One region of the Nocardiopsis sp. TRM 82005 genome, then DNA from elsewhere that is predicted to be linked to it. Evidence: predicted binding sites of a transcription regulator. Region 1 holds the regulator's gene; each other region holds the start of a gene.
The links. Region 1 encodes LexA, which represses DNA repair genes until DNA is damaged. Its sites were predicted from a motif close to TCGAACANNTGTTCGA; they were not measured.

Region 1 (7,229 bases):
GCGACGAGCCCGTCACCGTCTTCACCACCCGGCCCGACACCCTGTACGGCGCCACGTTCTTCGTCGTGGCCGCCGACGCCGACCTGGCCGACGAACTGTGCGCACCCGAGCAGCGCGAGGCCTTCGACACCTACCGCGCCGACGTCGCCAAGCTCTCCGACATCGAGCGCCAGGCCACCGAGCGCCCCAAGACCGGCGTGTTCCTGGGCCGCTACGCCGTCAACCCGGTCAACGGCGAGCGCATGCCCGTGTGGGCGGCCGACTACGTTCTGGCCGACTACGGACACGGCGCCATCATGGCCGTGCCCGCGCACGACCAGCGCGACCTGGACTTCGCCCTGGCCTTCGACCTGCCGGTCAGGATCGTGGTGGAGACCGGCGAACCCGACCCGGCCGAGACCGGCGTGGCCACCGCGGGGGAGGGCACCCTGCGCGACTCCGGTCCGCTGGACGGGCTGACCAAGACCGACGCCATCGAGCGCATCATCGAGGTCCTGGCCGAACGCGGCACCGGCAGCGGCACGGTCAACTACCGGCTGCGCGACTGGCTGCTGTCCCGCCAGCGCTACTGGGGCACGCCCATCCCGATCGTCCACTGCCCCTCCTGCGGCGAGGTGCCCGTCCCCGACGAGCAGCTGCCGGTCACCCTGCCCGAGCTCAAGGGCGCCGAACTGGCACCCAAGGGCGTGTCCCCGCTGGCCACCGCCACGGACTGGGTCAACGTGGACTGCCCCTCCTGCGGCGGCGCCGCCCAGCGCGACACCGACACCATGGACACCTTCGTGGACTCGTCCTGGTACTTCTTGCGCTACTGCTCCCCGCGTCTGGACACGGCCCCCTTCGACACCGAGGCCGTTGACAAGTGGGGTCCGGTGGACCACTACATCGGGGGCAAGGAACACGCCACCCTGCACCTGATGTACGCGCGGTTCTTCACCAAGGTCCTGTACGACATGGGCATGATCTCCTTCACCGAGCCCTTCCGCCGCCTGACCAACCAGGGCCAGGTCATCAACCAGGGCCGGGCCATGTCCAAGTCGCTGGGCAACGGCGTGGACCTGGGCAAGGAGATCGACGCCTACGGCGTGGACGCGGTCCGGCTGACGATGCTGTTCGCCTCCCCGCCCGAGGAGGACGTGGACTGGGCCGACGTCTCCGTGGTGGCCGCGCAGAAGTTCCTCAACCGCGCCTACCGGGTGATGGGCGAGGCGGGCGCCGCCAGCAAGCCGGGCGCCGACCCCGCCGGGGGCGACACTGGTCTGCGCCGGGTCACCCACCGCACCATCGACCAGATCACGTCCCTGGTCGAGGCCCGGCGGTTCAACGTGGCCGTCGCCCGCGTCATGGAGCTGGTCTCGGCCGCCCGCAAGGCCATCGACGCCGGTCCCGGTGCCGCGGACCCGGCGGTCCGCGAGGCCGCCGAGTTCGTGGCCGTGGCCCTGTCCCTGTTCACGCCCTACGTCGCCGAGGAGGGCTGGGAGAAGCTGGGGCACACCGACAGCGTCTCCGCCGGGCACTGGCCCGAGGCCGACCCGGACCTGCTGGTGCAGGAGTCCGTGACCTGCGTGGTGCAGGTGCAGAGCAAGGTCCGTGACAAGCTGTCCGTCGCGCCCGACATCGACCCGGCGGAACTGGAGCGGCTGGCCCTGGCGTCGGAGAAGGCGCAGGGTTTCATCGGCGACAAGCAGATCCGCAAGGTGGTCGTGCGCGCGCCGAAGCTGGTGAACATCGTCGTCGGCTGACCGGTACGGGGGCGGCGGCCGCTGGAGTCGGCCGCCGTCCCCAGAGCGGTCGGCGCGGCGGCCGACAGGGAGGCGGTGGCCGGGTGGGTCCCCTCGTTCGGGTGGCCGTGATCGGTGCGGGTGCGGCGGTGCTGTCCGCGGTCGCGATCGGCGGTGGTCTGTGGCTGGCCGGGGACGACCCGGACGTTCCCGAGGGCGGTGACGTCCACACCGCCGCGCCCGGGTGCGGGGTGGTCTCCGAGGAGCTCGTCACGGGACTGGTACCCGGCGCGGTCCAGGAGACCTCCGAACACGGCCCCCTGCCAGGCGGCGACAGTTCGGTGTGCTCGTGGTCCTCCGCCGGGCTGTCCGACGGCTCGCAGGGTGTGCTGCGCGTGGACCTGTCCGCCCGTTTCACCGACGGTACGGGTGAGGAAGCGGTCAGCGGCGACCAGCGGGCGCGGGAGGCCTACGCCGCCCTGGTGCCCGTGCGCGGCGATGTGGTGGAACTGCCCTCCGGAGAGGGACAGGTATGGCGTGGCCAGGTGCCCGGTACCGCGGAGCTGGCCTTTCCCACCGACAACCTGCTCGTGCGTGTGTCCTACGCCGGGAGCTCCGGTACCGAACCGGTCGGCTTCGATGACGCCCGGAACCTGACCGTGGAGTTCGCCGAACAGCTCGGAGAGGCCTTGTGAACGACCAGTACCCGGAGTCCCGGTATCCGCGGGGCCGACAGCCACAGGGACGGGAGCACGGGCAGGGGGAACGACCTGGAACCTCCCAGCCGCCCCAGCCGCCGCCAGGGCAGCAGCCCCCGCAGCAGTCTCAGAACGCCGGACAGCCACCGCAGTCCCCGCAGTCCCCGCAGTCTCAGCAGGCGCCAGGTCAGCCGCCCCAGCCCTCCCAGCAGCCGCCGCAGGGTCAGCAGTACCCGCAAAGGATGGGGCAGCCCCAAGGGCAGTACCCGCCACAGCAGCAACCGCAGAACCCTCAGCCACAAGGGCCGCAACCGCCCGGACCCGAGGTGGTGCCCTCCGCCCAGCCACAGAGCCGGGGGTGCGCCACCGTCGTCGTGACCGCCGCAGCGCTGGTCCTGGTCGTGCTCGCGGCGGGAGCGATCTGGTACGTGGTGAACCGGGACGGCCCCGAGATGGGCGACTTCGAGTCCGCGCCCGAGTGCGCCTTCGCCGAGACGGAGACGCTGGGGGAGCTGGTTCCCGGGTACGAGATGGAGGTCGAGGAGTCGGTCGGCGGCGCACAGTCCCCCTTCGGGACGGGCTGGCAGTGCCGATGGGCGACCCCGGAGGGGCCGGGCGAAACGGTTCCGGGCACCGCCACGCTGGTGATCGTGGCCGCACCGAATCCGGGCGGTGTCACGACGGCCGTCGACAACCTGGACACCACCACCTCTCAGCACGAGACCCGGGAGTTGGACGGGGTCGGTGACGAGGCGGTGACCTGGGTCCAGGGCGAGCCGTACACGAGCTCCTGCGTGGGCACACGGGTGTCCAACCTGTACCTGGAGACCTGCTACAGCGCGGCGGCCAGCTATGACGCGGCCGTGCCCGGCGACGAGGAGCGGATCACCGCGGGGGCCGAGGAACTCGCGCTGTCCGTGGTGGAGGCGCTGCCGGAGCCCGTGCCGGAGTAACGGGCCGGGGACGGGCGGGCGGCGGTACCCGGTCGCGCGCGGCGGAGGCGGGCTACCAGGCGCTGTCCAAGAACTCCTCCAGCGCCGGGGAGACCTCCTCGGCGAAGGGGCGCTCGGCGTCCAGGACGGTGGCGCCGGGCTTGTCCTCGTAGCGGCGGAGGATGTGGTCGGTGCCGGGGATGTCGACGCGCTCGGCGTCCTCCAATCCGGTCATCAGCCGGTCGACGTCCTCGCGGGAGACCTGGGCGTCCTCCTCACCCCACAGCACCAGCACGGGTGTGTCCTCGGGCAGCTGCTCGCCCAGCTCGACGGGGTCGAAGGAGTCCATGAAGGCCAGGAAGTCCTCGTTCGACGGGGAGTAGAGGCCCTGGACGTTCACCGTGTCGATATCCGTCGACCGGAGAGAGCGACCCGCCCTGATCGCCGCCCGTGCGGTGCGCGCGTCGGAGAGCGTCTCGACGGCCTGTCCCTCCTCGATCTGTCCCAGTCCTTCGGCCATGCGCACCTGCTCGGTGAGCTGCCGGTCGATCAGGTCCAGGTACCGGGTGCCGGGAGGGGTGGCCAGCACCAGGGCGGGGGGAGGGTGCTCCCCGTCGATGAGCTCGTGGGAGCGCAGCGCGTAGAGGGCGCCCTCGCTGTGCCCGACGACCACCACACGCCCGGGGTCCACCTCGGGCTGGGAGACGAGTTCGTCGTAGGCCGCCGCGACCTGCTCGTCGAAGATCAGCGGATCCACCGGCTGGGCCTCGCCTTCGGACGCCGCGGGCTCGAAGCCGGGTCCGCTGCCGTACTTGTCGTAGCGCAGTGAGGCGACCCCGGCGTCGGCGAGCACCCGGGACAGGTTCCAGTTGGTGTTGGCGTCGGGGCGCATGCTGCTGTTGCCGTCGCGGTCGGTGGGACCGCTGCCGGAGATGATCAACGCGCCCGGAACGCCGCCGGAGACGTCCTCCGGCGCACGGAAGCTCGCGGACACCTCGTGCCCGCCGCCCCGGAAGGTCAGTTCCCGTTCGGTACCGCCGGCGCCCGGTGCCCCGGCGGTCCCCTCGCTCTCCGGTGCGGGAGCGCAGGCGGTGGACAGCAGGACGGCGGTGGCTCCGCCGACCAGCGCGGTGCGCCAGCGGGCAGCAGGGGAAGAAGCAGGCGTGAACACGCCCACAGCCTAACGGGAAGCGCCCCCGGACCGTTCGGGGGAACGGGCCGGGGGATGCGCCGGAACGCTCAGACGCGGCGCATGACCGCGACGACCTTACCGAGGATGGTGGCGGCGTCACCGTTGATGGGCTCGTATGCCTCGTTGCGAGGCATCAGCCACACGTGGCCGTTCTCCTCACGGCGCAGCACCTTGACGGTCGCCTCCTCGTCCAGCAGGGCCGCCACGATTTCGCCGTTGTCGGCGTCCGGCTGCTGACGGACCACCACCATGTCGCCGTCGGCGATCGCGGCGTCGGTCATCGAGTCACCGACGACGGTGAGCATGAACAGGCGTCCCTCACCGACCAGCTGGCGGGGCAGGGCGAGCACGTCCTCCACCGACTCCTCGGCCAGGATCGGACCACCTGCGGCGATCCGGCCGATCAGCGGTACGGCCGCGGCACGCGAGGGGTCGAGGTCCTCGGGGGTCACGGCCGTACCGCTGACGCGGCCGGGGGTACGCAGCTCCACCGCGCGCGGACGGTTCTGGTCGCGGTGCAGGTAGCCCTTGCGCTGGAGCACCTTGAGCTGGTGCGCCACGCTGGACGGGCTGGACAGGCCGACCGCTTCCCCGATTTCCCTTATGGACGGGGGGAAGCCCCTCTCCCGTACATAGCGCTGGATGCAGTTCAGCACGCTCTGCTGGCGCGCGGTGAGCTTGGGGGCTTCGGGCGTGGACCCGCCCGTGTTCTCCACTGGTGCGAGAACGGTGGCGGTGTCTGCGGCTCCGGGATTCTCCTCCGGCACGGCCGGGCCTCCTCGGCATTCGGTTCGATCAGGGCCTGCTTGCGTGACTGGCCACCGTCGGCCCGCGACCGCGCCGACCTGGGCGTCCGCGTGATGGCGAAACCAGCGTGAAATCAGGGTCAACTTTAGTCGTTGCGCACGGTGATATCAAACAAGCGTTCGAGGACGGGACAATTGCTCCGCGCCTTTCCGCGGCCAATTTCCCGCCCGTACTTATGTGTGTACACGCGTTCACGCCGCGTTGTCCCCAAAATGCGCGAACACGTGTCCGCGGGGCTGGTTTTGGTGGGATGCGGAAGGCATCTTCCCTGTTGTCGGTCCGACCGAAATCCCGACGGCGCAGCGGTTTCGGGTGCCACGGGCTATCTCGATTCGCGGCCGGGGCGGTCATCGGCGCTATCCTGGACCGCGGCGCCGGGCACCCCGCGAGAGCCGACGGGTGCCGAGCCCCCGTCCTTCCGCCGCCCTCGTCCCCGCGGCCGTGTGGTTGCTCACCGTGTCGGAACACGCCTCTGCCAAGGTTGCGTCATGCGACGCAGGCCTCTAAGTTCGACCACAACATCTGGTGTTGCGGCAGAGGCGGTTGCCCAGAAGTTGTGGTTTAGTGGTACCTAAGGGTTGTCGTTCGGTGAGAGAAGCAGGTGAACCAGGGTGCACTGTCCGTTCTGCCGCCATCCGGACACCAGGGTGATCGACAGCAGGTCCACCGACGACGGCGCGGCCATCCGGCGCCGCCGGTCCTGCCCCGTCTGCGAGCGCAGGTTCACCACCCAGGAGACCGTCCTGCTGATGGTCGCCAAGCGCTCCGGGGTCACGGAGCCCTTCAGCCGGACCAAGATCATCGCCGGGGTGCGTCGGGCCTGTCAGGGCCGTCCGGTCTCCGAGGACGCCCTCGCCAAACTCGGCCAGCAGGTCGAGGAGGAGATCCGCGGTCGCGGTCTGGCCGAGGTCCCGGCCCACGAGATCGGCCTGGCCATCCTCGGCCCGATGCGCGAACTCGACGAGGTCGCCTACCTGCACTTCGCCAGCGTCTACCGCGGCTTCGAGAGCCTCGCCGACTTCGAGTCCGAGATCGCCAGCCTGCGCAGGGACCGCGAGCCCGAGCCCGACACCCGGACCAGCATCACCGGGTAGCGCCTCCCCGCGGCCGGGGGGCGGACCGCGGGCGGGGCGCCGCCCCGAGCCGGGCCCGGAGGAGGACACGTCCGGTCCCGCACCATCCCACGAGAAGGACGCCGCGCACGGTCGGCAGGCCGTGCCCACGAGGTAGGGGAGACTCCGCGATGACGGAAACCGTCAGCGGCCCGACAGGACGCAAGGGCAAGGGGAGCCGCAAGGGGATGAAGATGAAGCGTGTCTTCACCTCCCCGGGAGTTCACCCCTACGACTCCCTGGAATGGGAGCGCCGCGACGTCGTCATGACCAACTGGCGTGACGGCACGGTCAACTTCGAACAGCGCGGTGTGGAGTTCCCCGCCTCCTGGTCGATGAACGCCACACAGATCGTGGCGAGCAAGTACTTCCGTGGCGCGGTCGGCACCCCTGAGCGCGAGTGGAGTCTCAAGCAGCTCATCGACCGCGTCGTCGGCGCCTATACCGCGACCGGCCGCGAGCACGGCTACTTCGCCTCCGACGACGACGCCGAGGTCTTCGACCACGAGCTCAAGTACGCCCTCGCCCACCAGCTGTTCAGCTTCAACTCACCGGTGTGGTTCAACGTCGGCACCGCCTCGTCGCAGCAGGTCAGCGCGTGCCAGCCCTACGACGCGATGGTCAGCACTCCGGCCGGACTCGTGCCTATCGGCGAACTCGTGGAGAAGGACGCCGTCGGCACCAAGGTCTACGACGCGCACGGTCTGACCCGTGTCGTGGCGACCAAAGCGAACGGCGTCAAGGATGTTCTGCGCCTCCACACCAAG
Region 2 (7,229 bases), on a different contig from region 1:
ACGGACGCCGCGGGCGCCCCCTGGGGCTCGGAGGCGGGCTGGACCGGCGGACCGGTGTGCTGCGGCTCGGGTAGAGGCGCGGCTGCTTCGTGTGCGTGCATGTTCCGTTCTGCTTCGGCGGTCGCGGAGGGCTCCTCCCCGTGCCCGGACCCCTGGTCGGGGGCGTGCTCGGGAGGTGCCTGGTGGACGGCTTCGGCCTCTGGCCCGGAGGCGCGCTCCCCGCCCCGGAAGGGGATGACGTTGGGGTGGTGTGGCGGCCCGGTCGGCGGCGGCGCGTCCACCGGGGGCGCGGCCTCGGACGCGGTCTCGTGCGCGGGCTGCGGGGCTCGGGGAGCGTCCAGGGGAAGCGGGCCGTGGGGGGAGTAGGGCTCGGGCGGGGCGGGGCGCGAGGGTTCCTGGGGCGCGGATCCGGCCGGCCGCCGGAAGGGGTTGGCCGACGCGCCGCCCTCGCGCGGCGACTGGGTCTGGGCGCCGCGTCCGCTCTCGGGGAGCCCGTCCAGCAGTCCGCCGAGGCGGGGACCGGCCCCGGGAGCGGGCCTGCCGCCGTGCCAGCGAGGCGTTTCGTGTCCGCCCTCTTCGCCGCGCCGGGCGTCCTCGCGGTCATCCTTGGTCATGATCGCTCCCCGAAAGAGGTGTTTCGACGGCCCATCTCCGCTTGATTCGGCGTTGACCGATAAGCGTAGTCTGCGGCTTTCGCGCCTTTCGCGCGGGTCCCCCGAGACCCCTGGCCACCGGCCCCGGCTCGGCTGCCGGAGTCCTCAAGTCACCCCAACTGTGCCAGAGTCCGCTTGAGCACGCGGAGGTTACGAAAGACTCGCACCTCTTCCCCCCAGGTCAGAGCATGCGGGATCCCCGCCCGGGACGGGCGTGCACTGAACGGGCCGCCGCCCGGAACCGCTCTGACCCCAGACAGGGGAGGGTGCCTGAGCGTCGGACCGCGACGCCGTGGTGACGCGGATCCGGGCTCGTGTCCACGCGCTCCCCCGCTTCATCGGAGAAATCACCGCACACCACAGCGCTGCCGACTTTTCACCGTCACGGGGACCGTCACCAGTCACAGATTCGGCCATGTCACTGGTGGCGTGGGTCACATCATCATGCAAGGGTGTCGGGGTTCCCGATTCCGGGAGCCCAGTCGGACGAGCCGAACGGACGGACACACATGCGAAGGCGCACCCTCCTGGCTGGTGCCACCGCCGCCGCGGGCCTGACCGCGCTGGGCACCGTCCTTCCCTCCCCGCGTCCCGCCGCCGGGGGATCTGACGACCGGCTCGTGCCCCGGGTACTGACGGAACCCTCCTCGGCGGACGGACTCGTCCGGCCCGACCTGCGCTTCGACATGGTCTCCGTCACCGGGAGCCCCCGGGACACCGATACGGCGATCCGCTTCGAGACCGCCGACGGCCTGGGCCGATGGGTCCCGGTCCGTCTTCACGCCGAGGGCCGCGACGACCGGGAACCGGTCGCGGCCGCACTGGTGCGGGCGCCGAAGGGCGCCACAGGCTACGAGGCGCGTTCGAGGGGGGAGACCGCGGCCGTGAACCTGAGTGACGGAGAAGGGCTGCGTTTCGGCGGCCCCGAACAGATGTGGCTGCCTCCGGACTCCTCCGCGCCGAGCGGTCTGGCCGCGCTCCCGTTCCGTACCCGCGCGGGCTGGGGCGCCGACGAGTCCTGGCGCTTCGACGACGAGGGCGAAGATCTGTGGGAGGCCCGGTTCCACCCGGTGCAGGCGCTGACCGTGCACCACACCGCGATACCGACCGGGGACGACCACGCGGCGGACGTGCGGGCGGTGTACCACCTGCACGCGGTACAGCAGGCTTGGGGCGACATCGGCTACCACGTGCTCATCGACCCCGACGGGGCGGTCTACGAGGGCCGCCACTCCGGCGGGGACCGCGTGCCGGTCTTCTCCGGGCCGCCGGTGCCGGGACGGGCCCGCGCGGTGACCGCCGGGCACGTCTACGGGTTCAACCACGGCAACGTGGGCGTGTGCCTGCTCGGCGACTTCACCGACGAGCTTCCCACACAAGCCGCGCTGGACGCCCTGGTCGGCGTACTGCGCCTGCTGTGCGCGGTGACCGGCGTGGACCCGGCCGAGCGAATCGAGTACGTGAACCCCGATACCGGAGCGGCTACCCCGGGCGACGCGCTCTCGCGGCACCGTGACTGGCTGGCGACCGAGTGTCCGGGCAACGCCTTCGCGGAGGTGTTCGACACCACCGTCCGCCAGCGAGTCGCCTCCGGCCTGGCCTGAGCGCCTACGGGCACCCCCGGCGGATCCGTACGGGAACCGCGGTACCGCGGTTTTCGTACGGGTTTCCACGAGCACCGTCGCGGGACCGCCCCCACCCGCTCCGGGTAGGAAGAACGGGTGCCGAACCATCTGTTCTGCGCGTATTGTGAGCGCACCCTGAAGTGATGGGAGAGACCCCGGCGTGACCACCACCCAGAGCAGACCGATCCTGCCGTCCGTGATCCTGGAGACTGAGCACCTGCGGCTACGCGCTTTCGTCGAGGACGACATCGACGATGTGTACGCCACCTGTACCGACGCCGAGCTCCAGAAGTGGCTCCCCCTCCCCCGCCCCGGCGCGCCCTACACCCGTGAGGAGGCCGAGGTCTGGTGCCGCGAGGCGGCTCCCGGTATGCGCACCAACGGTGAGGGGCAGCAGTGGGCCATGGTGGAGCAGGAGACCGGGCGGCTGGTGGGCTCGGTGGGCCTGGTGCGCGTCCTGTGGTCCGCGATGACCACTGAGATCGGCTACTGGGTCTCGCCCTGGGGCCGCGGTCATGGATACGCGACCGAGGCGGCCGTGGCCGTCTCTCGCTGGGCCGTCAGCCAGAGCTTCCAGCGGGTGGAGATCAAGGCCGCCACCGGCAACACCGGCTCGCGCCGGGTCGCGGAGCGGTCCGGGTTCAGCTTCGAAGGCGTCGAGCGCAGCGCGATGCCGCTGCACGAGGGCCGCGCCGACCTGGCCGTGTACAGCCTCCTGCCCGCCGACCTGGTCTGATCCCGAAGGCCGACCACCTCTCAGGGCGTGGCGCGCGACGGGAGGTGCTCCGGAGGCCGCGGGCACGCGGCGGACCGGCAGACCCCGGACCGGCACCGTGACGACGCGTCGGGGGACCGCCTCATGGCCCGCGGCGCCCGCCCCTCCCCTGGCGAACGCGGCGGAGGAAGCGGACACAGCCGGGAACCCGCGGCCGCGACCAGCGGTCCCCGCCCGCCGCCCCTTCGTCTCGGTGCTATCCCCACACCCGGGACAGCAGCCACCTGCCGGTCGCCGTGTCGTGGCGCAGCTCGTACACCCCCTGCGAACGCGCCGTACCGGCCTCCACCCTCCAATGCCTGCGTTCGGGCACCTGGGGCTCATGCGCCGGCGTCCAGTCCATGCGCAGGGTGACCCAGTGTTCGAGGATCCTGCGCACCCCGTACACCCTGCCGTTCCACGTGAACCGGGCCGGGCGCCCATCGTCCTCGGCCACGGTGACCTCCGCCCCGTAGTACCGTCCCACGACACTTCCCCTCAGCATCATCCGTCTCCTGACCGTCCCGGCGCACGCCACCGGGACACCCGCCCGGGGGAAGACTCGGACAGATATTCGAACGTGTGTTCTGATCCTAGCGAAACCAGTGCTCCCGTGGAACTGTTTCGGGCCGAGCCGCATCCCCTCATGTGAGCACGAGGCCGCCGCCCCACACTCCGCGTGCACAGCGCGGGTGGGTACGCTGAGCGGCTCGCCCCACCGGAAACCGTGAGGTCCCCCATGTCGCACAGTGGCAGCCCGCGCCGCCCCGAAGGCCCCACCGGCCCGGAAGGCCGCCCCGGGCCCGCGGCGCCAACGCGCGGGCGCCGCGGGCCCGTCATCGCCGCCGCCGCTGCCGCCGCGGCACTGGTCCTGGCCGTCGGGTACACCACCCTCCGGCTCACCGACGACGGTCCTCCCACCGACACCTCCGGCATCCTGGCGTACGGCTTCGAGAGGAGACCGGACTGGGACGGGCTCGGCTCCTACCTTCCCGGGATCCGGGAGGAGAACGGGTACTGGGCCGAGCAGGACGGCGTCATGCTGGTCCGCGATCCGCAGGTCCACGAGTACGCGCGGACCTCGGTCTGGGCTCCGGCCCTGACCACCGAGATCCCCGAACAGATCATGGGAGAGGCCGACGCCCGCGTGGTCCTGGGGTACGGACAGGCCGAGTTCGCCCTGCAATGCTGGGACACCTACGGCCCCTCGGACGACCCGGTCCAGCAGGTCTCCTACGAGGGGGCGGTCCGCTTCAACGGTGAGCAGGCGGTGATCCGCAAGTGGTCGGCCGGTTCCGAGTCCCACGAGGACCTGGAGCGCAACATCGGCGTCTCCGGCTTCACCCCCTATCCCGTTCTGGAGGGAAGCACCGAGGGCACGGGATCCGAGGCGGGGGAACAGGTCGCCAACAACCTCAAGTTCGCCTGCGAGTACGTTGGGGGAGAGGACGATGACCCGCCCGCCATGCGGCTGTCCCTGTGGGTCAACGACGGGCTCGTGGTGCGGGCGCTGGACGAGGAGGCGGTCTCCGAGGACACCGTCGGAGAGGCCCTCGTCCGCCGCTACGGCCTCGCGCAGAACCCCGGTTCCAGCGGCCAGCCCATCGGCGTACTGTTCGAGACCTTCCGCCTCCACGAAATCCACCCCGACTGACCCCCGGCGCGCCTTCGCGCCGCCCCGAGCCCCCGCACCACGAGTCCCCGCACCACGAGTCCCGGCCCCGCCGGGGAACCCCGAAGGACCAGTCAGACCAGAACGCGCAGGCGTGTCGGTATCGGTACGCTGTCAGGCGCGAACTCCACGATTCATATGAGGGACCCCCAACTGTGACGTCGAACGGGCACCAGAGCGGCAAACCCCTGCGCGCGGGGGATCCGCGCGAACTCGACGGTTACCGCATCGTGAGTCGTCTCGGACGGGGCGGCATGGGGACCGTCTACCTCGCCAAGGACGCCTCCGACCGTTCCGTCGCCGTCAAGCTCATCCACCCCGACCTGGCCGACGACGAGTCCTTCCGGCTCCGCTTCGCCCGTGAGGTCGAGTCGGCCCGCCGCGTGGCCCGCTTCTCCACCGCCGGAGTGATCGACGCGCGGCTGGAGGGCGAACCCCTCTTCATCGTCTCGGAGTACGTACCGGGCCCGAACCTGGACGAGGCCGTCCGCGCGGACGGCTCGATGGCGGGCGGCACCCTGGAGAGCCTGGCCATGGGCGTGGCCGCGGCGCTCACCGCCATCCACGGGTCCGGGGTGATCCACCGCGACCTCAAACCCGCGAACGTGCTGCTGTCCCCGGTCGGCCCCAAGGTCATCGACTTCGGCATCGCCCGCGCCCTGGACGATTCCGGGGGCGCGGTCACCCGCTCCAGCCAGCTCATGGGCACCCCCTCCTACATGGCGCCGGAGCTGATCCTGGGCCAGAACGCCACGGCGGCCGCCGACATCTTCGCGTGGGGCTGCCTGGTGGCGTTCGCCGGGACCGGTTCGGCCCCCTTCGACGCAGCCACGGTGCCCGCCGTCCTGCACAACATCTCCTCGGCGCCGCCGCGCCTGGAGGGCCTGGATCCGAGCCTGCACGACCTGGTCGGCTCGGCCCTGGACAAGAAGCCGGAGAACCGCCCCACCTCCAAGCAGCTCCTGGCCCGGCTGACCGGGCAGAAGGACCCGGAGGAGTCCGAGGTGAGCCGCAGCATCATCACCTCGTGGGCCCCGCCGAGCAGCGCCCCGGTCCCCGGACAGCCGCCGCAGAACACCGAGAACCAGGCCGAGGCATCCACCCACCAGGCACCGAGCGGACCTCAGCAGGGCGTGACGACACCGCCCGGCGGTCAGCCCGCCCGGACCCGCAATCCGCCGCACCCGCAGTCCACCCAGGCGCAGCGACCCGCCCAGATGCCCCCCACGGCCCCGCAGCCGCAACCGCCGCGCTTGGAACAGCAGTCCGGCGGCCAGGGGTTCCCGCCCGGCGGAACGCCGTACGGCGGATACCCGCCCCAGGGCCCGGGGCGGGCGCACGGCCACGGGCAGCCGGCCCCCGCCCACTACGGCCCCTCCGGCGGACACCCGCCTCCGGCACAGCAGATGCAAGGCGGGTACCCGTCGCCGCCGCAGGGCCAGCCCGCCTTCGCCTCCGGTCCCGGCGGTCCCGGGGTCCCCGGCGGTCCGGGGCGGCCTCCCGGCCAGCCCGGCGGCACACCTCCCAGAGGCGGCCGCAGGCGGATGGCGGTGATCGGAGCCGCCGCGGGCGCGGTGGTCCTGGTGGCCGCCGTCGGAGCCGTGGTTCTGCTGAACAGGGCGCCAGCGGTTCCGGAGAACATCGTCTCCCTCTACAACACCGACTTCAGTTCCGACCCCGGCTGGATCGGCAGCACCTACGAGGCGGAGGAATCCGACGGGTACTGGGCCGAGCAGCGCGGCCTCATGGTCACGCTCGATCCCGAGGACCAGCCCAGCCGCGGTGAGGTCGTGTCCCTGAACCGGGACGACGTGCTGCCTCCCAGGGTCCTGGTCGAGACCAGCGCGTACGTGGCCGCGGGGCCCGGGCAGGCCCTGTTCGGTGTCCGCTGCTGGGACAACGACGGCGAGGACGGCCGCAGCCAGTACGAGGCCCTGCTGCGCTACGACGGCCAGGGCGCGTCGATCCGCCGCATGAGTGAGACGGAGGGCGACAGCATCCTGGCGGAGACCACCGACGTCTCCGGCTACGAGCCCTACCCCCTCTTCGAGGAGTCGGTACGCGAGGAGTACGGCTATCAGGCCGACGACCCCCTCGGGTTCGACTCCGGCGACGTGGTCGCCAACACCGTCACCCTGGCCTGCGACTACGACGAGGACGAGGACAGCATGGAGCTGTCCATGTGGGTCAACGACGAGCACGCCATGACCACGGTGGACGAGGATCCCCTTCCCGACACCGCCGAGGACGTGGAGGACCGGCGCCGGACCGGCGTCGTGACCCGGCGGGGCCCGGGCAACGAACCGCTCGGGGCGCTCTTCACCGAGTTCTTCATCGACCAGATCATCGAAGAGGAGAGGTGACGGGAAGGGACCACCCGGCCATGGCGGACCTCGGAGCCGGACTGGCATGATGCCGGGAACGGACCCGGAAGGAGCAGTGGACCCATGCGCGCCATCGTCATCGAGGAAAACGGCGGACCCGAAGTACTGCGGCTGACCGAGACGGCCGACCCCGTGCCCGGA
Region 3 (7,229 bases), on a different contig from region 1:
CGTCACGGTCATGGTCGCCAACACCGGGGCGCGGCCGGCCGAGGAGGTGGTGCAGGTGTACACCCGCCAGCTGGCCTCGCGGGTGCGGACCCCGCTGCGGGCGCTGCGCGGGTTCGCCCGGGTGCGTGTGGAACCGGGGAGCAGCGCCGTGGCCACGGTGTCGTTCGACGTGGACCGGCTCGCCCTGTGGGACACCACCCGGGACCGCTTCGTGGTGGAGGCGGCCCCGCGCGAGGTGCTCGTCGGGCGCTCGGCGACCGACATCCGCGCCACCGCCGCCCTGGACGTGCAAGGCGAGGGCATCCCGCCCCGCGACGCGCTCACCCCCTGGTCGGCGGTGGGCTACGACGACGCACGGGACACGTCGCTGTGCCCGCTCACCCCCGAGCGGGGCGACGCCGTGCGCTCGCGGAAGAAGGGCGCGTGGGCGCTCTTCCGCGACGTCGACCTCGGCGACGGGGCCAGTGGATGCCGTCTGGCGGTGAACGCCGAGCACGCCTGCGTGCTCCGGCTGCGCATGGACGATCCCGAGGACGGGCCGGTCGCCGCCGTCGTCGACGTCCCGGCGGGCGAGGACGGCTACGACTTCGCCGAAGTCGGCGCGGCCGTCGCCGACGCCCGGGGTGTCCGCGACCTCTACCTGGTCTTCGACCGGCCGGGCACGGCTGTGGCGACCCTGGGGTTCACCCGGGCCTGAGAGGAGGTTCAGGCAGGGCCCGGGGCGGTGGGGACGGCCGTGTCCCGGGGCCCGGGCAGGGGCAGCAGCCCGGCGTCGAGTGCGTGGATGATCGCGGTGGCCCCGCCCCGGGCCGCCGCGCTCAGCCCCAAGGACGACAGCTCCACCCGGCAGCCGCCCGCGTCCGGCGCGAACGCGCTCGCCACCGCCTCCGAACGGCAGTTCGGCAGCAGCCACGGCCCCATCGGTACGAAATAGCCGCCCAGTACCACCAGGCCCGGATTGGTGACGTTGATGAGCATGGCCAGGCCTCGGCCCAGCCACGTGCCCGCTCGCTCCAACGCGTCCACGGCCGCCTCCTCGCCGCCGCGGGCGCGCTCGACCGCCACCTCCACCAGCCGGGCGATGTCGTCACCCGAGAGCGGGCGGTCCGGGACCCTGTCGGGGACGGCTCCGCGCAGGATCGCCCCGATTCCGGCCAGTGCCTCCAGACAGCCCCGCCGCCCGCACGCGCACTCCGGCCCGTCCGGGGCCAGCGACAGGTGGCCCACCTCGCCCGCGAACCCGCTGGCTCCGCGCAGCGGTTCTCCGCCGGCCAGCAGACCCGCGCCGATCCCCACCTCGCCGGTCAGGTACACCAGGTCGGCCGCGCCCGCGAACGAGCCCACCCGGTACTCGGCCACAGCGCCCAGGTTCGCGTCGTTGTCCACCCGCACCGGGACGCCCTCCAACCCGGCCTCGCCCAGCAGCTCCGACAACCGGTCGCGCAGTGGTACGTCGCGCCAGCCGAGGTTGGGCGCGTGCGTCACCGTTCCGTCGTCGATCAGCGCCGGGACGGCCACGCTCACCCCCACCACGGTGCGTCCGCTCAGCTCCGGGGCCGTCGCCACCGCGCCCAGGGTGTGCGCGATGCGCCGCGCGCACTCCTCCGCCCCGGCCGAGCTGGCGTCGAAGGGGACGTGGCGGCTGACCAGCTCGCGCTGGAGCAGGTCCACGGCGACCACCGACAGGTAGTCCACGTTGACCTCCAGGCCGACCGCCGCGATCGAGGAGTCGTCCAGGGCCAGCAGCACCCCGGGACGGCCCACCCGCTGCCGGGAGTTGCGTCCCGTCTCCTGGACCAGCCCGCGCGCCATGAGGTCGGCGACCAGACTGGAGACCGTGGTCTTGTTCAACCCGGTGGCCGAGGCGACCGCGGCGCGTGAGCAGGGAGCCAGCTCGCGGACCGTGCGCAGTACGACCCCCAGGTTCGTCTCACGGACCGTCTGGAAGCTCACCGTTCCCGAACCGACTGTCACCTGGTCCCCCTCGTCCTTCGCGACGCGGCACACTGTGTCCGGATCGTACAGGGGCGCCAGGACGCGCTCAGAAAAGCGGTTGCGCCCCACCGGCCCCTTTGATGGGATCCAGGCATGGTGCCCCATGACGTCTTCCGCGACCAGCCGGTCCTCACCGGGGTGAGGGTACGGCTCGAACCGCTCGACGCCGTGACCGGCGAGCACTTCGTCGAACCCATCCTGGCCATGGACCCGGAGGTGCGCCGCCTCACCGGAACCCACCGAAGGTTCACCGAGGAGGAGCTGCGCCGTTGGGCCGCGACCCGTCCCGCACACCACGACCGCGCCGACTGGGTCATCTTCGACCAGGAGGGCGGTGTACCCGTGGGCGAGTGCGCCCTGATCGACCTGGACCCGGACAACGCCAACGTGGGTTACCGGATCGCGCTCAACAGCATGTCCGTCACCGGGAGGGGCTACGGGACCGAGGCCACCGACCTGGTCCTGGAGTACGCCTTCACCGTGGCCGGGCTGCACCGGGTCTCCCTGGAGGTGTTCGCGTTCAACACCGGCGCCCAGAAGTCCTACGCCCGCTCCGGGTTCGTGAGGGAGGGCGTCTGGCGCGAGTACCTGCGCTGGGACGGCGAATGGCACGACGCGGTGCTGATGTCGGTCCTGTCCGGGGAATACGCCCGATCGCGCGCCGCCCGGAACCACCGGAGGGTTCCCGGCCCCGGGCCGCACAGCGGTTAGTCTCGGGCCCATGCCCGTTCCTGACTTCCTCCTCGCACTGCGCCGCCACGTCGGACACGGACTCCTGCCCCTCGTGGGTGTGACAGCGGTGGTGATCGGTGAGGAGGGCGACGTCCTGTTGCACCGGCGCGCCGACGACGGCCGCTGGTCCACGCCCGGCGGCATCCTGGAGCCGGAGGAGGAGCCGGCCCGGGCCGTGGTCCGGGAGGTCTGCGAGGAGACCGGAGTCGTGGTCGAGGTGGAGCGGCTCGTCAGCGTGATCGCCCAGGAGCCCTTCACCTACCCCAACGGCGACCGGGTGCAGTTCCTCGACCTGGCCTTTCGCTGCCGCTCCGTGGGAGGCGCTCCCGACTCCGGCGGAGACGAGACCCTGGACGTGCGCTGGTTCGCTCCGGGATCCCTGCCGGACATGCCCCAGCGCATCCTCGACCGGATCGGATACGCCCGCGAGAACCGTCCGGGCCCCTTCTACGTCGTCTGATCCCGGCCCGGCCGACACGCCGCGGCCAAGGGTCCACCATCCGCCGCCCCGCCTGCCCCTAGGGTGTTCCGCGACCGCCGGGCCCACCTGGGGCCGGGGTCCAGGATTCTTGACTTTCTCGAACTCGAGTTCGATAGGCTGCCCGCGTGAGTCTTCTGAACGAACAGATCGACGTCCGTTCCACCGAGGGCGGGAGTCCCGTACGGTTCACCTGGCGCGGCCGTACCTTCCGGGTGCGCAGGATTATCGGTGACTGGCCCGCGCGCCCCGAGGCGTCCGCCGGCCGCGTCCACATGCTCCGTGTCTCGGCTGAGTCCGACGCCGGCGAGCCCAGCATCGTCGACATCGCCCGGGACGCCGCGTCGGACCGCTGGACCATGCGCCGCCAGTGGAACTAGGTTCTGTTCTCTGGCTCAACCACGAACCAGAGAACAGAACCTAGTCAGCCCCGGTGGTCCCGTACCCGGAGCGGGGTCCTGAGCGGGTGGTTTCCAGGGCCGGTCGCGATGGCCCTGGTCAGAGGAAGACACGGCCGCGCCGGGTGCGGTCGCGCAGAGCCGCCATCCGGCGGGTGTTGCCGGGGTGCCGGACCAGCAGGTGGTACAGCAGCAGCGAGCAGCCCCGGTCGGTGCGCGCCCGGTCCGCCATCTCGCCCATGTTGACCCGTGCGTACAGACGGCCGCCCCCGGCGGGGATCCGTACGGCGTGCGCCCCCTCGGGGACGTGCGCGTAGGCGTGGTTGTCGGCCGTGTACTCCATGGCTCGGGACAGTGCCGCCCCCAGCCCGGGGACCAGGTCCGCCCCCAGGGCCGCCGTCCGCCGCCAGAAACCGGTGTGCCCAGCGGCCACGTGCCCCAGTTGGTGCGCGACCAGGAAGGCCAGGGCCTCCGGATCGCGGATCCTGCCGTCCGGCCCGAACAGCTCGTCCGACAGCACCAGGTACCGGCGTAGTCCGTGCCCGGCGGCGTCCGTCCCCCAGCGCCGCCATCCCACACGCACGTACGCCTCCGGAGTCCGGGACAGCCCCATCCCGGCGGCCAGCGACACCACCGTCCGGTACGCCTCGGGAAACTGCGTGGGCGAGATCTTCACCGACTCCGCCCTGCGCCGGGCGTACAGCAGCCCCCGCACCTTCCAGCACACGGCGGGCACCGCGGCCGCGGCGGCGGCCGCCCACACCCACGACCCGGTCGCGGACCACACCGCGTGGACCAGACCGGAGGCCATCAGCAGGGTCACGAGCACGCACACGGCCAGCAGCGGCGCCTCCCACGGGTGCGCGGGCGCCGGGACGAGTTCCTCATCGGCGTCGAGTGCGTACAGCTCCCCGGAGTGGCCGAACGGGGAGGGGCGGGTGTGCGTACTCGGACCGGGTCCCGTGGCACATCCGTGTACGCAGTGGACCGAACAGGCGGCGGCACGTTCCTCCGGCGGCGTCGCTTGGGACATCCTGCCTCCCCTCGGAGCGCGGCGGTCTGCGTAACAGCGGGGGATGACTACTGCCTGTACACAAATATTACTTTCCACTGCTCTGGGGATGGAGTTGGCGCGCGACGGCGTGTCCGGAACTCCCACACCGTCCTCCAGGTAGGAGTCGGCGTGCCGTCATCGCCGGAGTGCTTCCGTTGCCGGGCCCTTCCTCCGCCGCCCATCACCCGGCGTGACCGTCAGCGCGGCCGCTCGTACTGGCGCAGCTCCTCGGCGAGCACGTCCAGAAAGCGGTCCACCTGCGCGGGGTCGTATCCCGGCCGCGCGCGCGTGGTGGCGAACTGGACCCTCTCCACCTCGGCGGCGGTGAGGGTCGCCCGGTCCGGACGCCCCTGTTGGAGCACCTCCAGCGTGAGCTCGGCGCGGTCCAGGAAGTCGTCGACCTCCTGTTCGTTGTAGCCCGTGGTCAGCCGGGTCGTGGCGAACTGCTGCTCCCGGATGTCCCTGGGGCTCATCCCGGAGCGCCGCGGCGGCCGGGGCTGCTGACCGGGCGGCTCCGCCCCGGGCTGGTGCTGAGGCCCGCGGCGCTCCTGGGCCAGCGAGGAGGCGTCCGGCTCACCGGGAGCGCCCGCCTCGCCGGGCTCGGGCGGCAGGGGTGGCGGCTGCTGCTGGCCGTGGGGCCTCCCGAGGCCGCGACCGGCCAGGTCGGCGACCACGACGTCGAGGAAGTCGTCGACCTCGTCCTCGCGGTATCCCGGACTCAGCCTCGTGGTGCGAAACCGCGAGTTGCGCACCTCATCGGCTGTGAGGAGGGGGCCGGTGCGCGGCCCGCCCTCCAGGGCGACGAGCGTCGCCTCGATCCGGTCGAGAAGTTCGTCGACGTCCTCCTCGTTGTAGCCCGGGCGCAGACGCACCGTATGGAACTTCTTTTCGCGGATGTCCGCCGGTGTCAGAGGCATGGTCCCCATTGTGCAGTTCCGAGGTTCTCGGGGCGGTTATCCCCGGGCCGTGTGCGACCCGGCGTCGTCAAGCCGTTCCGCGAGGTCGGACAGGGCGTGGGAGACCTGGTTGCGGTCGTATCCGCGCAGGACCACGTCCAGGGGGGCCGTCCGAAGCTCCTCCGCGGTGACGGGCTCCGGCTTCTGCCCGTCGGGCGGTTCGGTGACCGGCATCGCCGTGTCGGTGAAGGCCGGGGTGCCGGTGAGCGCGGCCAGGGTGAGGTTGACGCGGTCGAGGAGGTCCTCCACCTGGCGGCGGTGGAAGCCGCGCAGGACCACGTCGAAGCCGGGCGGGGGTTGAGGGGAAGGGGATGTCATGGTCGCATTATGCCCACGGAGGGTGGCCTCCGCCATAGCCACGGGCGTTCGTGTCCGGGTGCGGACGTTCATGTCGGCCTCATCGCCGCATGAGGTAGGCGGCCAATCCGCGGGCGACGGCGTCGGCGGCCTGTTCCCGCCACTCGGAGTCCTCCATGAGCGCGGCGTCCTCGGTGTTGCGCATGTTCCCCGCCTCCAGGAACACCTTGGGAACGGTGGACATGTTCAGCCCGCCCAGGTCGGTGCGCTCGTCCAGGCCCTCGTCGGCGAGGTAGTCGGCGTAGGGGACGTCGCTCCCCTCCAGGTATTCGCGGTGGACGTCCTCGGCGAGTAGCCGGGAGGGCGCCACGATGTCCTCGGTGAAGCCGCTGACCTCGCCGGGCATGATCACGTGGAAGCCGCGCCCGGACTCGGGGCCGCCGTCGGCGTGGACGGACAGCGCGGCGTCCGCCTCCAGCTCGTTACCGATCTCCGCGCGCTCGTTGATGCACGGCCCGACACTGTCGTCGTCCTCACGGGTGAGGACGACGGTGGCGCCGTCGTCCTCCAGCCTCTCCTTGATCAACTGGGACAGGTCCCAGTTGAACTCGTGCTCGCTGTACCCGTCCGCGGTCTCCGCGCCGACGGTGTCACAGGCCTTCTGGGCCGGCCCCGCGGGGACCATGGCGCTGATCTCGTCGGGGGCGGAGGCGTTGCCGCCGTTGTGACCGGGGTCGATGACGACGATCCGGGTGGCGAGGGGGCCGTCACCGCCGGACGCGCCGCCGTCCTCGTCGGGGGCGCCGTCCCCGGGCGGGTCGGTACCGTCCTCGGGGCCGGGAAGCGGCGGGGCCGCCGTGGGGTCGGTGCCGGGCGGCGCTCCGGCCGGTGCCGAACAGGCGGCGGTGAGGAACAGGAACGAGGAGGCGAGGCACAGGGCGCGGATGGCGCGGCTCCGGGGCCTTGGCGGTACGGAGACGGGCATGCCCACAACCTAGCCGCTCACGGTGCCCATGGCGTACCTCCGTCAGGGGCAGGCCCGGGAAGCGCGTTCGGCGGGGCACGCAGCCTTTTGCCCCGTGGGTTATCGGGGATGGCGGAGGCTATTCCAGATACATTTCCATGCGACCATACTTATTGGTAAGACGCTTGACTTGGCGTCTGGTTTACCGGCCCGGGAAAACTTTCCCCAAGCGAATGGGATTGTTGCCCGGGGTGACAGAAGGGCTGCTGTGATCCTTTTGTTACGCCATTTGGTGGGATTTCCCCTTTGGTCCGTGTAGGATCCTGCCCAGGAAATGGGACGTGATTGCGACTCG

Region 2: the regulator LexA is predicted to act here: its motif matches at 3,607-3,622, upstream of AC0T5L_RS24080 (DUF6504 family protein).
Region 3: the regulator LexA is predicted to act here: its motif matches at 3,306-3,321, upstream of AC0T5L_RS03570 (DUF6504 family protein).

What each region holds. Positions count from the first base shown of each region.
Region 1 covers NZ_JBWDTQ010000021.1:75,149-82,377, forward strand. The annotation lists gene leuS (leucine--tRNA ligase) at 1-1,742, shown strand, start outside; gene AC0T5L_RS17475 (hypothetical protein) at 1,826-2,416, shown strand; gene AC0T5L_RS17480 (hypothetical protein) at 2,746-3,372, shown strand; gene AC0T5L_RS17485 (alpha/beta fold hydrolase) at 3,425-4,522, opposite strand; gene lexA (transcriptional repressor LexA) at 4,591-5,310, opposite strand; gene nrdR (transcriptional regulator NrdR) at 5,962-6,444, shown strand; gene AC0T5L_RS17500 (LAGLIDADG family homing endonuclease) at 6,594-7,229, shown strand, end outside.
Region 2 covers NZ_JBWDTQ010000034.1:45,075-52,303, forward strand. The annotation lists gene cobT (nicotinate-nucleotide--dimethylbenzimidazole phosphoribosyltransferase) at 1-614, opposite strand, end outside; gene AC0T5L_RS24070 (peptidoglycan recognition protein family protein) at 1,163-2,257, shown strand; gene AC0T5L_RS24075 (GNAT family N-acetyltransferase) at 2,439-3,014, shown strand; gene AC0T5L_RS24080 (DUF6504 family protein) at 3,250-3,540, opposite strand; gene AC0T5L_RS24085 (hypothetical protein) at 3,772-4,686, shown strand; gene AC0T5L_RS24090 (serine/threonine-protein kinase) at 4,860-7,067, shown strand; gene AC0T5L_RS24095 (quinone oxidoreductase family protein) at 7,152-7,229, shown strand, end outside.
Region 3 covers NZ_JBWDTQ010000005.1:225,007-232,235, reverse strand. The annotation lists gene AC0T5L_RS03590 (glycoside hydrolase family 3 C-terminal domain-containing protein) at 1-697, shown strand, start outside; gene AC0T5L_RS03585 (ROK family transcriptional regulator) at 706-1,974, opposite strand; gene AC0T5L_RS03580 (GNAT family N-acetyltransferase) at 2,089-2,706, shown strand; gene AC0T5L_RS03575 (NUDIX domain-containing protein) at 2,717-3,187, shown strand; gene AC0T5L_RS03570 (DUF6504 family protein) at 3,334-3,585, shown strand; gene AC0T5L_RS03565 (M48 family metallopeptidase) at 3,704-4,636, opposite strand; gene AC0T5L_RS03560 (DivIVA domain-containing protein) at 4,855-5,583, opposite strand; gene AC0T5L_RS03555 (hypothetical protein) at 5,611-5,931, opposite strand; gene AC0T5L_RS03550 (N-acetylmuramoyl-L-alanine amidase) at 6,011-6,895, opposite strand.